Regions from separate parts of the Agarivorans sp. Z349TD_8 genome, predicted to be linked through region 1. Evidence: predicted binding sites of a transcription regulator. Region 1 holds the regulator's gene; each other region holds the start of a gene.
The links. Region 1 encodes sigma-54, which starts transcription at its own class of promoters, with help from an activator protein. Its sites were predicted from a motif close to GTTGGCACGNNNNTNGNNT; they were not measured.
Positions count from the first base shown of each region.

Region 1 (3,152 bases):
CTCAAGCGCTTGAAGACGACTTCAATAAACAAATTGTCGTCGATGCCGACCGTCAACAGGTTAATATCAAAGAAAATCGCGTCACTTTTTATAATAATGTCGTCGTGACTCAAGGCTCGATAAAAATGCGCGCCGAAGAACTGAGCGTTATCGGAAGTGAGCAAAAAGGCAGCGAAGTGATGATAGCAAAAGGCAAACCAGCCACCTTCTATCAGCTCTTAGATAATGGTAAGCCCATTGAAGCAGAGGCGAACGAAGTGCGTTACGATTTGAAGACTCAAACGCTTACGCTTACTAACAATGCACTGCTGAAGCAAGAAGAAAGCTTAGTCAAAGGTCAAATGATTAAATACAGCATTAACAAACAAGAAATGGTTGCTCAGGGCGACCAAAACAATCGGGTGACCACCATTTTCTTACCCCAACAACTCAACAAAGTTGCCCCCAAGGCCACGCCTCAACCATGAGTACCTTAATTGCAGAAAACCTTGCCAAAAGTTACAAAGGGCGCAAGGTCGTTAAAAACGTGAGTCTCAATGTTGAAACTGGAAAAATTGTCGGTTTATTAGGGCCCAATGGCGCTGGAAAAACCACCACTTTTTATATGGTGGTTGGTTTAGTCCCAAGGGACCAAGGGCGGATCCTAATTGACAACGAAGATCTGTCAAGTACCGCCATGCATACCCGGGCTCGCAAAGGCATAGGTTACCTACCGCAAGAAGCATCTATCTTTCGTCGCCTCTCGGTAGAAAAGAATATTTTAGCGGTCTTAGAAACACGTAAAGACCTCGATAAACAACAACAAATGGGCGCGCTCGATGACTTACTTGAAGAGTTTCATATTGGTCATATTCGCAAGAATTTAGGCATGAGTCTGTCGGGCGGTGAACGTCGCCGAGTAGAAATTGCCCGCGCTCTAGCTGCCGCACCTAAGTTTATTTTGCTTGACGAACCCTTCGCAGGCGTGGATCCTATTTCTGTTATCGATATAAAAAAAATCATTGAACATCTTCGTGATCGCGGTCTGGGTGTATTGATCACCGACCACAATGTAAGAGAAACACTAGATGTTTGTGAGCACGCCTATATCGTTAGCCAAGGCGAACTGATAGCCTCAGGAAAACCTGAGGAGATACTTAAAAATGAGCATGTGAAACGAGTTTATCTCGGTGAACAATTCAAGCTATAGTTAAAGTATGTCCTCAAACGCGATAATAAAAAGAAGGAACAGCGGTAATTAATGAAAGCATCTTTGCAGTTGCGTCTTGGTCAGCAATTAACCATGACCCCCCAGTTACAACAGGCCATACGCTTACTCCAGCTTTCGACGCTGGATCTGCAGCAGGAAATCCAAGAAGCTTTGGAGAGTAATCCTCTGCTAGAAGCAGATGAAGCGCAAGCAAATGACGCAGACTCGGCTGAATTTAAATCAGCCAGCGAGCAAAATAGTGATGCAAACAATAGCCAAACGGAGATCGATAGCAGCCAGATGGAAACTGGCGATGCGATTAGTCAAGATACCGTCGCAGACGATCTTCCGGTTGACTCAACTTGGGATGACATTTACAGCGCGAGTTCGGCTCCTGCCAGCTCTTCATCCGGTAGCAGCAGTGATGACAACGACATGTTGTTTCAAGGTGAAACCGTTGACTCCTTACAAGATCACTTGCTCTGGCAAATGCGCCTCACGCCTTTTAGTGAAATAGACCAAGCGATCGCCCTCGCCATCATCGACGCAGTCGACCAATCAGGTTACCTGACCCAAGATTGTGAGCAATTACTTGAGGGACTACGTTCGATTGAAAATAATGATTTAGATGTCGAGTTAGATGAAATTGAAGCAGTACTTAAACGTATTCAGCACTTCGATCCAGTTGGTATTGCTGCCCGCTCTCTACAGGAATGCTTACTCATCCAATTAAGTCGTTTCAGCGAACAAACACCTTGGCTGAATGAAGCGAAAGACATCGTATCGAATCATATTGATGTATTAGCAAATCGAGATTTTCGTTTATTGGCCCGTAAAACCAAGTTAAAAGAGGAGCAGCTACGCGAAGTGATGCGGCTGATTCACACCTTAGAGCCAAGACCTGGTAATGCCGTCGAACCAAATCAAGCCCAATACGTAATTCCCGATGTCTCGGTGATTAAACGTCAAGGTCGCTGGGTGGTTGAACTCAATCCTGACGCGATGCCAAAACTACGCATCAATTCACATTATGCATCGATGACTAAAACCTCGACCAACGCCAACGATACCCAGTTTATTCGCAGCCATCTGCAAGAAGCAAAATGGTTCATCAAGAGTATTGAAAGCCGTAACGAAACCCTACTGAAAGTCTCTAATTGCATCGTGCATCACCAACAAGCTTTCTTTGAATATGGTGAAGAAGCCATGAAACCGATGGTATTGAATGATGTTGCCGAAGCGGTTGAAATGCATGAATCCACGATCTCTAGGGTCACGACTCAAAAATTCATGCATACCCCTCGCGGGATCTTCGAACTCAAATACTTTTTCTCTAGCCATGTGGCTACCGATGGTGGAGGAGAATGCTCCTCAACAGCCATTCGTGCATTAATTAAGAAACTGGTTGCTGCCGAGAATACCAGTAAACCACTCAGCGATAGTAAAATCGCTGATATTTTGGCAGATCAAGGCATCAAGGTGGCTAGGCGTACGATAGCTAAATATCGTGAGTCATTGGCTATTCCACCTTCTAACCAACGTAAGAGCCTTATTTAAAGGCCACTATAAAGGGGACGACATCTATGCAAATTAACCTTACTGGACACCACGTAGAAATCACTGAGTCTTTGAGAGAATATGTCCACACTAAGTTTACTAAGCTACAACGACGATTCGACCAAATTAATAATGTCCATGTTATTCTCAATGTCGAAAAACTGAATCAGATTGCCGAAGCCACTATACACCTAAATGGTGGTGAATTATTCGCCACTTCAGAACACGCTGATATGTACGCGGCCATCGATAGCCTCATCGATAAGCTCGATCGCCAAGTCATTAAGCATAAAGAAAAACTCACCAAACATTAGTCATAGTAATGCAAATAGATAAAGTACTAAGCTTGGACTGCACCCAAAGTGCAGTCCAATGTTCGTCAAAAAAACGAGCATTGGAATTGATC
Region 1 is NZ_CP194037.2:4,166,311-4,169,462, forward strand. Features, by position in the region: gene lptA (lipopolysaccharide transport periplasmic protein LptA) at 1-467, shown strand, start outside; gene lptB (LPS export ABC transporter ATP-binding protein) at 464-1,189, shown strand; gene ACRRS1_RS18690 (RNA polymerase factor sigma-54) at 1,241-2,746, shown strand; gene hpf (ribosome hibernation promoting factor) at 2,773-3,060, shown strand; gene ptsN (PTS IIA-like nitrogen regulatory protein PtsN) at 3,069-3,152, shown strand, end outside.

Region 2 (3,152 bases), 1.5 Mb from region 1:
GCCCCGATAGGAAAACCGGTAAAGGCATATCGCTCGCCTTCCCTTACCGTTTGGTTTGACACGCGCATTGGCCTTAAGGGTTCTCCTTCAATTTTCAGGAGTGCGAGGTCGTGCTGTTGATTACTTGCCAGCAAGGTTGCGTACCTTAGTTGGGGAGACCGACCTTGGCCAACAAATACCACTAAGCGTTCTTTTTGTTGTTGATTTAAGGTTTTGGGAATGACATGGGCATTGGTCGCGATGACATTGCCGCTAACGGCAAATCCGGTACCACGTAAGGTGGCTCTTGGTGAGTTTAATTTGTTGAACGTTCCCACGCCGACCACCGAGGGCTTGATCTGCTCAATGGTATCGGCAAGTTGGCTTGATGCGGTGCTACTGTATAGCGCCAAGATGATAAGACTTACGATGACTGGAATGAGCCGCATATAGAGTTATTCCTTGAAATGCTGCCTCATATTAATTTTTACTCTAGGCTAGGGCAAGCTAGTATGAAAAGAACATCAAATAAAGTGTTGTGATAAAAACGTTATAACAGGGATGAATAATGATGAGTTTCAATTACGAAGATGCATTTTCGCGCAACATAGGGTGGCTTACCGACGATGAACAGCAACTATTACGCGGGAAGCGGGTGGCCATCGCTGGGGCCGGTGGGGTGGGGAGCGAACATATTGTTACCTTGGCGCGTTTAGGTGTCGGTAAATTTAATATTTCAGATTTTGATGAATATGAAGTGCATAACTTTAACCGCCAAGCGGGCGCATTCATGTCTACCGTTGGGCAAGATAAAGTTAAGGTGATGGAAAGTGTTTGCCTAGATATTAATCCCGAAGCCGAGATCTGTAGTTTTCCTGAGGGTGTATTTGAGCATAATGTTGACCAGTTTTTAGAGGGGGTGGATGTTTATGTTGATAGCCTCGATTTTTTTGCCCTATCGGCACGTAAGTTAGTTTTTCAGAAGTGCCTAGAGAAAAACATCCCTTTGGTGACCGCTGCCCCCCTCGGTATGGGCTGTGCATTTTTGTGTTTCATGCCTGGTGGTATGAATTACGAAGAGTATTTCCGTTTTGAAGATTGCCAAGATGAAAATGAGCAATATATTAAGTTTTTAATTGGTTTGTCTCCCGCAATGTTGCAGCGCCCTTATTTAGTCGATCCAAGTAAGGCCGATTTTCACGCGAAGAAAGGACCGTCGACGCCGATGGCAGTGAAGTTGTGTGCAGGCGTGGCGGCGACTTATGTATTAAAAATCCTTTTAAAACGAGGTGATTTAGTCACCGCTCCCCATGGTTTACATTTTGATGCTTACCGGAATCGTTTTAAAAAAACCTGGCGGCCAATGGGCAATCGGAACCCTTTGCAACGGTTGGTGTTTAAGATTGCGAAAAAAGTGGTTTTAAATTGAGGACTTAGCAACTATTCGCTGAAATATAGTGGGAGTCGTTGCTTGATTAGAGGTGTCAGTAAATTTTACATATTGCTCATGAAAACGGATGTCATTTTATTTAAATTATTGTTTTATAAACGTTTTTTAAGTTGGCATTTGAGTTGCATTGATATACTTGTATTTAACTCTGCGATGACCAAATGGACGGGCAATATGAATAAATTAAAATTGACTGGTATGGCATTAGCTTTAGGTGTTTCAAGCCTTTCGGCAAATGCTGTTTTAATCACGGATTGGGATTACTTAAACGACGCGGGTTTCGGCACTGATTATGTCTCAGAAGCTGGCGACGCAACAGGGATTAACGCTTCGGGTGCTACCTTAGATGACTTTGATACACTCTTTGCTGGTGAGCTTCCTAAAACATTGGCTTGGGGCCAACCTTATAAAGAGGTTAACCCTAACGAATTGCAAAGCTCTTTAATCGTTGACGATGCTAAAACTGGCTCGGTAACCACCAGTGTAGTGAATGGTGTTGGTGCTCTAGCTTTCTCTGAAGGTACTGGTTTAACCCATGAAAACTGGGGAGTAACGGGTGATACTTTGGTATCGGCGACCTTATTCGATGGTTTGTTTTTAGGCCCAACATCTCCAGTGGTGTTGCCTCCAACGGCTGGACCAACGCTACAATTTGAAATTCAATTTGAAGAAACCTACAACCACCCTACTGGCGGCGTATGTGAATATGGCGATACTTTAGATGGTGCAGTTGGTATCAATGAGGCTGGTTGTGCCGATTTATTTACCATTGTATTAGACGACAGTGTTTCTTTCACTCAGGAAGGTGATGCGATTTTCTTAAGCAATAGCTTCACCATCCCTGTAGACGGCTTAGACGATTATGAATACACCTTAACAACTCGTTTGTTAGGTCTAACATTCGTTGAGAATGTCGATTGTCCAGAAGGTAAAACCTGTATTGGTTTCTTAACTGAAGAAGATGATACCAATACTCTTGAAGCTGCATTTGCTATCTCAGCCAGAGAAGTGACAGAACCTGGTACCTTAGCTATATTTGGTTTAGGTTTATTAGGTTTGGCTGGTTTGCGCCGCCGTGCTTAAGGCTTAATAAAAACGTCGCTAAGAGTTAGCGTCATTAGTTGATATTAAAAGCGCAGCCCAGTACTGCGCTTTTTTGTTTTTGAGTCCTTGTCATTGATATTATTTAGCTGCTTTTAACTCTGGCGAGTGAGTGGGTTGCTTTAGATCGAAAGCTTTGAGAGTGCCTTATGATTCGTAATAAATACATAAAAAATTTGGCAAGCTATCCGGTGATTGGGCCGATGGTGAGAAGTGGTATTTCACTGCTAGTGAAACGAGAAGCAAAGTTAATTGCTCAACATTTTGCCGAGTATCTGCGTCCTGTGGTTGCTTATCGTCCCGATATTGTGCATGAAGCGTTTAGGATCCGTCATGATGTTTATTGTGAAGAACTAAACTTTGAGCCAATTCGAGACGATGGGATGGAGCAAGATGAGTTTGATGAATATTCTCGGTTCTGTTTGATCCAACATAAACCCAGTGCGGATTTTGCAGGTTGTGTGCGGATTGTATCCCCAAGTCATAAAGATGAATTACTTCCTATCGAGAAATACTGCGCGCAGGCAATTGAAGGCGCGAAATTCCATCCGGATCAATTTGAACGCTCTGAAATATGTGAGATCTCTCGTTTAGCGGTACGACCTCAGTTTCGTCGTCGTAA
Region 2 is NZ_CP194037.2:671,538-674,689, forward strand. Features, by position in the region: gene ACRRS1_RS02950 (S1 family peptidase) at 1-428, opposite strand, end outside; gene ACRRS1_RS02955 (ThiF family adenylyltransferase) at 548-1,408, shown strand; gene ACRRS1_RS02960 (THxN family PEP-CTERM protein) at 1,604-2,512, shown strand; gene ACRRS1_RS02965 (PEP-CTERM/exosortase system-associated acyltransferase) at 2,680-3,152, shown strand, end outside.
Region 2: the regulator sigma-54 is predicted to act here: its motif matches at 1,539-1,557, upstream of ACRRS1_RS02960 (THxN family PEP-CTERM protein).

Region 3 (3,152 bases), 2.2 Mb from region 1:
AACGCTGTGACATCATATTGACATAATCGGTCAATGTTTTTTTAGCATCAGGGTCACTCTTCATAGTCTCTGGCGGATTTGCTAAGCGGCTCGGTGCACTGCTTAAAAACAGTTGGCCATCTTCATCCACCAGTCCCTCTAGATAACGCGCATTTTTAGCCGGACTTACGTTATTCGAAGGATCCACCACCATCACTTTCTGCATCGAAGAGCTATTGGAGCACCCCAACAACATCGAGGTGGTCATGGCAACCAGTATAATACCTTTCATGTCACGTCCTTAATCGTCCATTACGCTTAAGATATCGGCATGAAAGCGAAATTCTTTACTAAAATTGTATGGTTTTTTGACTCTCTAGGTGCCGAGTTGGAGCCATTGACATAGTAACCCGATATACCTCCCTAAAATCAAGTTGTAATTCGGTCACATACACATCATCAACAGCATAGGCATTAATCACCTTCGCACCTCGAATTACCCCAGCCACCGAAGCCGCTAAACGTTCATTGCCTAACACCAAATCACTCACAGTAGCGGTACTATCAATGTGTTGCCCATAAACTTGCTCGGATAATTCACGGTAAGCATCCAGCTTAGAGGCTTTCATCGCCCGTAATTGCTTGGTTGATTTATCGGCTCCCCTTTGTTGACTAATTGGCGCATAACCAACCGCATTCACTACCGTAAAATCGCCAGGAGGCTGATAAGTCCATTCAACCTGCTTGACCTGAGTCGTCGGAGTACAAGATAGCAATAACAATAGTGCTAAGCTAAAAGACCATATTTTAAAGTACAGTTTGTTCATGGCGTTGTAAGCTCCCATTCATGCTTGTGACTCGAGGAGAGCTTGCTCCTGCGCTATTTGGAATAAATTGATAAGCGGCCGACACCACTTGTTGACTGGCTAAATTTACTAGCCGCAAATTCACATGCCGCCCAGAGGTTGTTCGTTGAAAACTACCAACTACCACATAGCTTATTTGCATTTGTTCGCGTAAAAGTTCGGCATCGCGCGATAAAGAAAATTCACCGTAGCCGGGGTCCATCTGTAAACGTCCGGTGAGTCTTGCCTCAACCGTATGGATCCCCTCTCGGGATAAAGCGGCAAACATTGCCTCTGCAATTTGCCGCCCAAATCCATCACTGGATTGCAAGTTGTCCAAATCAACCACTGAACTAATCGCGACCGTATCTGTAGCACTCAACTCTAAATCATCGGTTAACTGCTTAGAAAGATTATCGACATGTGCGTACAATACTGCATCTTGTTGTTCCCTTGGTTCAACATAAGGATAATTAGTAATATGGTGTAAGCTGGTATTGCATCCTTGTAACGCAAGCACCGCCAGTAGTAAAGTCGTATAACGCATAGTAATCTCCTCCGACTAAACACTATTAAGCAATAACCATTCCAGTCAAAAAAATAACGCTTTTTTTAGGTACAGTTATTGCTAGTTAGTGACGAGGAGGGCCTTATGAAACTATTAATTTTAATGATCGCGATGCTAGTTAGCATTCCCAGTCAAGCAGTGTGGTACGAGGCAAAAGGTCACGCGACCATCATCAGCCAAGATGTTGAGCAGGCACGCAGCAATGCCACCCAAGAAGCGGTCAAACAGCTACTTCTGTATTCTGGCGCCTCGGTAACCAGTATTAGTCAGGTGACCGAAGGCAGACTCACCCTTGATCAATTGGAAGTTGTCTCGAAAGGCTCGTTGCATAACTTAAAAGTATTAGATGAAGGCCGTCGGGGACAGCAGTACTTTGTGGTCTTACAGGCCGATGTTTTCCCGGCCACAGGCCAATGTAAAGCCAGTGGCTTTAGTAAAAACCTGTTGTTACTCCCTCCTTACTTAAAACAACAGAATCAAGTACGAGTAGGACAAATTCACGAAATATCACCCGCCGTGGAGCAACGGACCTATGATATTGCCCGCCAGTTAGGGAGTCAGTTTAATATTAAGCACCCTCCCAAATTACCATTAAACTACCATCAACCGGGAGTGCATGACTTTATTGCGATTAAAGATATTGCTCATCGTTATGGTGCCCAATACCTTTTAGGGATCGAGCTGGAAAATATTTCACTAGATCAAGACTACGCTCCCAAACACTTTAACTTTAGTTACCCCCAACGCTATTTCATTATTAATGTGCGAGTCTATAACGCCATCGACCTAGAAGAGATTTACAACAAACGTTTTTCGGTGAATGCCCCTTGGGAATTTGACGCGCGTGAAATTGTCTCACCTCACTCGGCTAAATTTTGGCGCTCAGCTTATGGGCAAACGGTGAATGATACCCTGCAAACGGTGATTTCGGAGGTGGATGCCTTACTCGCCTGCCAGCCTTTACAGGGGAGTATCGTGAAGGTTCTCGGACCGGACCGCTGGCAAATTAACCTAGGTCATGCCAATCAACTAAATCCGGGGATGTTATTAAGTCTGATCCATCAAAATTATCATTGGGGACAATGGGAGATTCCCAGACAAGAACAACATATTGCCGATAGCATGGTACGCATTGAGCAGATTTACCAACAAAGTGCCATTGTGGTCGCCGTCGATCCAACCATGACTGCTAACATCCAACTTGGCGATTTGGTGAGTAAACAATAAAAGTTAGCGCTGTCTGTCTTTGATGATTGCCATACCAATCGCTTTAGATCCATTGAACAGAGGCTAAGCCACGAACGATGAAAAAATGACTTAACTAAATATTCGACCCGCTCCGAAGGAGCCAAAGATCCCGGTCCTTTTTCCTTGAAAGAAAGCTTGAGCGTACTTGGCTTATAAAACCAAGTGACATACTTGTAGTTCAACTTATGCTAATGCTCTGGGAAACGTAAAATCCCTAGCTTTTAACTTGGCGATGAAGTAATCAAACAGTTAGCCGAAGCTTTTCATACGTTTAAAGCTGGGTATAATGAACGCCGCAACACCAAGTACTGTAATATAGGGTTTGCAGAACCATCCCGTCCCCTTAGTTCAGTTGGATAGAACAAGGACCTCCTAAGTCTTAGACGTGAGTTCGAATCTCGCAGGGGACGCCATTTCGTTTTACTTTCCTCAAGATCTTCGGCGCAAACTAAAATTTTGCCGAGACTCGTAGATGTATAACAACTTAGAAAATCAAAAACCTCGAACGACGT
Region 3 is NZ_CP194037.2:1,936,608-1,939,759, reverse strand. Features, by position in the region: gene ACRRS1_RS08820 (FlgO family outer membrane protein) at 1-271, opposite strand, end outside; gene ACRRS1_RS08815 (LPP20 family lipoprotein) at 330-806, opposite strand; gene ACRRS1_RS08810 (FlgO family outer membrane protein) at 787-1,371, opposite strand; gene ACRRS1_RS08805 (flagellar assembly protein T N-terminal domain-containing protein) at 1,477-2,619, shown strand; tRNA gene ACRRS1_RS08800 (tRNA-Arg) at 2,978-3,053, shown strand.
Region 3: the regulator sigma-54 is predicted to act here: its motif matches at 1,399-1,417, upstream of ACRRS1_RS08810 (FlgO family outer membrane protein).

Region 4 (3,152 bases), 430 kb from region 1:
CCAATGAAGCAAAGCTCTCTGACCGCGAGGCCATAATCTACATTCATAAACTGATTCAATATAATTGCTTGTTAACGACGCTTCGAGGCAGCAACTAAGCATTTGTTTTTAAACCGAATATTACTAATATTGAGCGCTAACAGGTGAATCACATTATCAATACTCAAATTTGCAAAATAGCAAATGATAAACACAACCATTGGGCCATCTGAAGGCGTTTAATACTCGCCTCAAAAAGTACGGCCAAACCGTTCGAAATGGCACTAAAAAAGCCCCATGCAAGGCATGGGGCTGTTCACAGGCGCACAGGAAAATAGCTAAAGCTTATTTTAGATGCAATTACGGCGGCGCGATAACACCACAAAGCCTAAGCCAAGGGCAAATAAAATAGAACTCGAACCTTCACTCACCGTCGCAGGAATTTGCGGCTCTTGCCAGTTAAAGCCGGTATTGTGGAATTCTCTGGCACCGGTGAAACTCTCCGCCGCAACACTGCCATCAAACACTGCACCACCAACCAAATCGGCATCCATTGCCAATACCGCGCCGACAAAGGCGATACTGTTAAAATCGATAGTTTCTGCTTCGTAGAAGTTCCACAAAATATTCGCCGCGCCAATGTTCAGGCCATCATCTAAGATCCCAAAACCGCTGGTAAGGTTGACCCCTCCGGCTACCGATACCGCAGAGCCGGCTACGTTAATGACCACCGTTTTAGCCGAGCCAGCCGCTAATGACAAAGAGTTATTTTGGGCAAACACCTCACTGAAGTTGACATTAAATACCGCCATATCATCGCTACCACTATAAGACAAGTGACTAGCGCTAAAGCTACCATTTGCAGTTAAACCGGAAAAATATGCGGAATCGGCACGTAGTTGCGACTCAAGACCAGCCATATTACTGGCCATGGCAGCTTGATCGCCTGCCGTCACTTTTTGCACACTGGAGCCGCCACCATTTAGGTTTACGTTGCTCACATTTAAGTTGCCACCGTAAGTCAGGCTGCCAGCATTCAGGTTAATATTCGAAGCATTGATATTGCCTGCAACTGTAACCGTATCTTCAAAAGGGACGGTGGTTTCACGAATCGCAAAAGTTGGCGATTGCCCAGCGGCATTTAAGTCACCACCAATAATGGTTCGTCCTTCGACTTCTCCACCTTGGTAGTTATAGTCACCAGTGAGGATTAAATTGTAATCACTTAAAGGCGTTGCTTGGCTAGCTGCTGAGTACAATAAGGCAACACCGATCACTGCTGCTTGGCCAAATTTTTCATAAAACATATAACTTTTCCTGATACTGCTAAGTCGCCTAAATTTATTCAATGTTTTCAAAGTGAAACCGTGATAAGCGATGGTTTCTCGACCGCTCAGTCTGCGCATCAAGAGCAAAAATTAAGCCAACAAGTAAATAACCATTTAATTCAATGCCTTACGAATAAGTAAATAAAACTGTACATGAGGAATGATGCAAATGTGTAAAAAAACTCGACAACTGCTCAATATTAGCATTTCAGCAACAAGCTTTAGATTCGCCTCATCATACGATACGAGCTTAAGCTTGAATGAATTTGTCAAACCGACTATCCATACATGCACTAATATCTGTCGTCACAAACCGACCGTTGTAAAACAAACTAAAGATGGTTGCCGGAGAAGGGCAGTTTTGCGCCTGCTGACAAGTATCAAGCTTAATAACGGTCAATGGAATATGACGTTTTTCACAACTTTCTCTTAAAGATTGAGTCGCATGATATTCAGCAAAAGGGCAGCGATTAGAAAAATAGACGACACAGCCTTGCGGTACAAGCCCCGGGCTTTTAAGCTGAGCAGCGAAGCTAGGGAGTACCGGCTCCTCGTCGAAGGCTAAACAGAGTAAAACGAAGCCATCCGCAGTTTCATCGCACACCACAAAACCCTGTTTAATTAACCATTTGCTATCGCTCATAAAATGATTTTTGTTGCGACCCGCCACCGCAACTAAACCTAGTTTGGCCTGCTGCTTGGCATCTTCAATCGCTTGGTTTAAAAGATATAGACCATGCCCATGGCCTTTATATTTTCCCGACACCCAAAAACAACCAAGCGCCAAGTAATTAGGCGCCACGATCGGCAACCATGCGGTTTCGGCAGGACCATATTCAATAAACACCTTTGCCCGTTGATTGAGGCGTTTGAATACATAGCCTTGCTCAAATTGTTGGGTTAACCAGTCTTTTTTTGCCTGATAACTTTGTTGACACTTTTTATCCGAAAATGCACAGCAGATATGCTCAGTTGCAATATTCGACGGACTTAAACTGATGTATTCCACTTTTCAACTCCTTGCTCCTTAACCTTCATCCATTAACTCCAATCAAGCGCTTGGTTCGCCAATAAATAAAGACCACTTTCTACACAAACGCCACTTTCATGCGCCTTAAAACCACACATGATAATGGTACTCACTCATAACAAGCGTTTATAAGTTGAGCCATGCAAGAAGCCACGATCTTGTTTGCCAAAAGTGACATACTCACCAGAAATAACCAGAAATCTCGATGACACGACTCATTGTGACTATATTGTAAAATAAGCTGATAATGCCCCCCAATTAAAGTAGGTGCCCGATGAAGCAACTGACTGCCCTTATTTTATTTATTTTAAGTACGACCAGTACCACTGGTTACACAGCGCAAACAGAGCGAGTTTACTCTGTGGGGATTGTGCCTCAATTTGAAACCAATAAACTGCATCAAATTTGGCATCCAATACTGCTGCAGCTAACCGCTAAAACAGGCTACAAATTTAAATTGTTGGGCTCCACCTCTATCCCTGATTTCGAGCAAGACTTGGCCGCTGCCAAATACGACTTCGCTTACATGAATCCTTACCACCTGCTGATTGCCAATCAGCAAGCTGGTTATCTTCCTTTAGTTCGCGATCATGGCCGTAAGCTTTATGGCGTATTAGTTGTAAAAAAAGACAGCAATATCACAAGCCCTACACAACTAGATGGCAAGACCTTGGTTTTTCCGTCGCCTAATGCACTGGGCGCATCGCTACTGATGCGACAAGAACTGAAAGACCAATATGACCTCAACTTTAACGCTCGCTATGTCAAAACTCACGACTCTGTTTACCTCAATGTATTATTAGATGAAGCAGACG
Region 4 is NZ_CP194037.2:4,592,670-4,595,821, forward strand. Features, by position in the region: gene ACRRS1_RS20780 (choice-of-anchor A family protein) at 330-1,286, opposite strand; gene ACRRS1_RS20785 (GNAT family N-acetyltransferase) at 1,558-2,316, opposite strand; gene ACRRS1_RS20790 (phosphate/phosphite/phosphonate ABC transporter substrate-binding protein) at 2,612-3,152, shown strand, end outside.
Region 4: the regulator sigma-54 is predicted to act here: its motif matches at 1,389-1,407, upstream of ACRRS1_RS20780 (choice-of-anchor A family protein).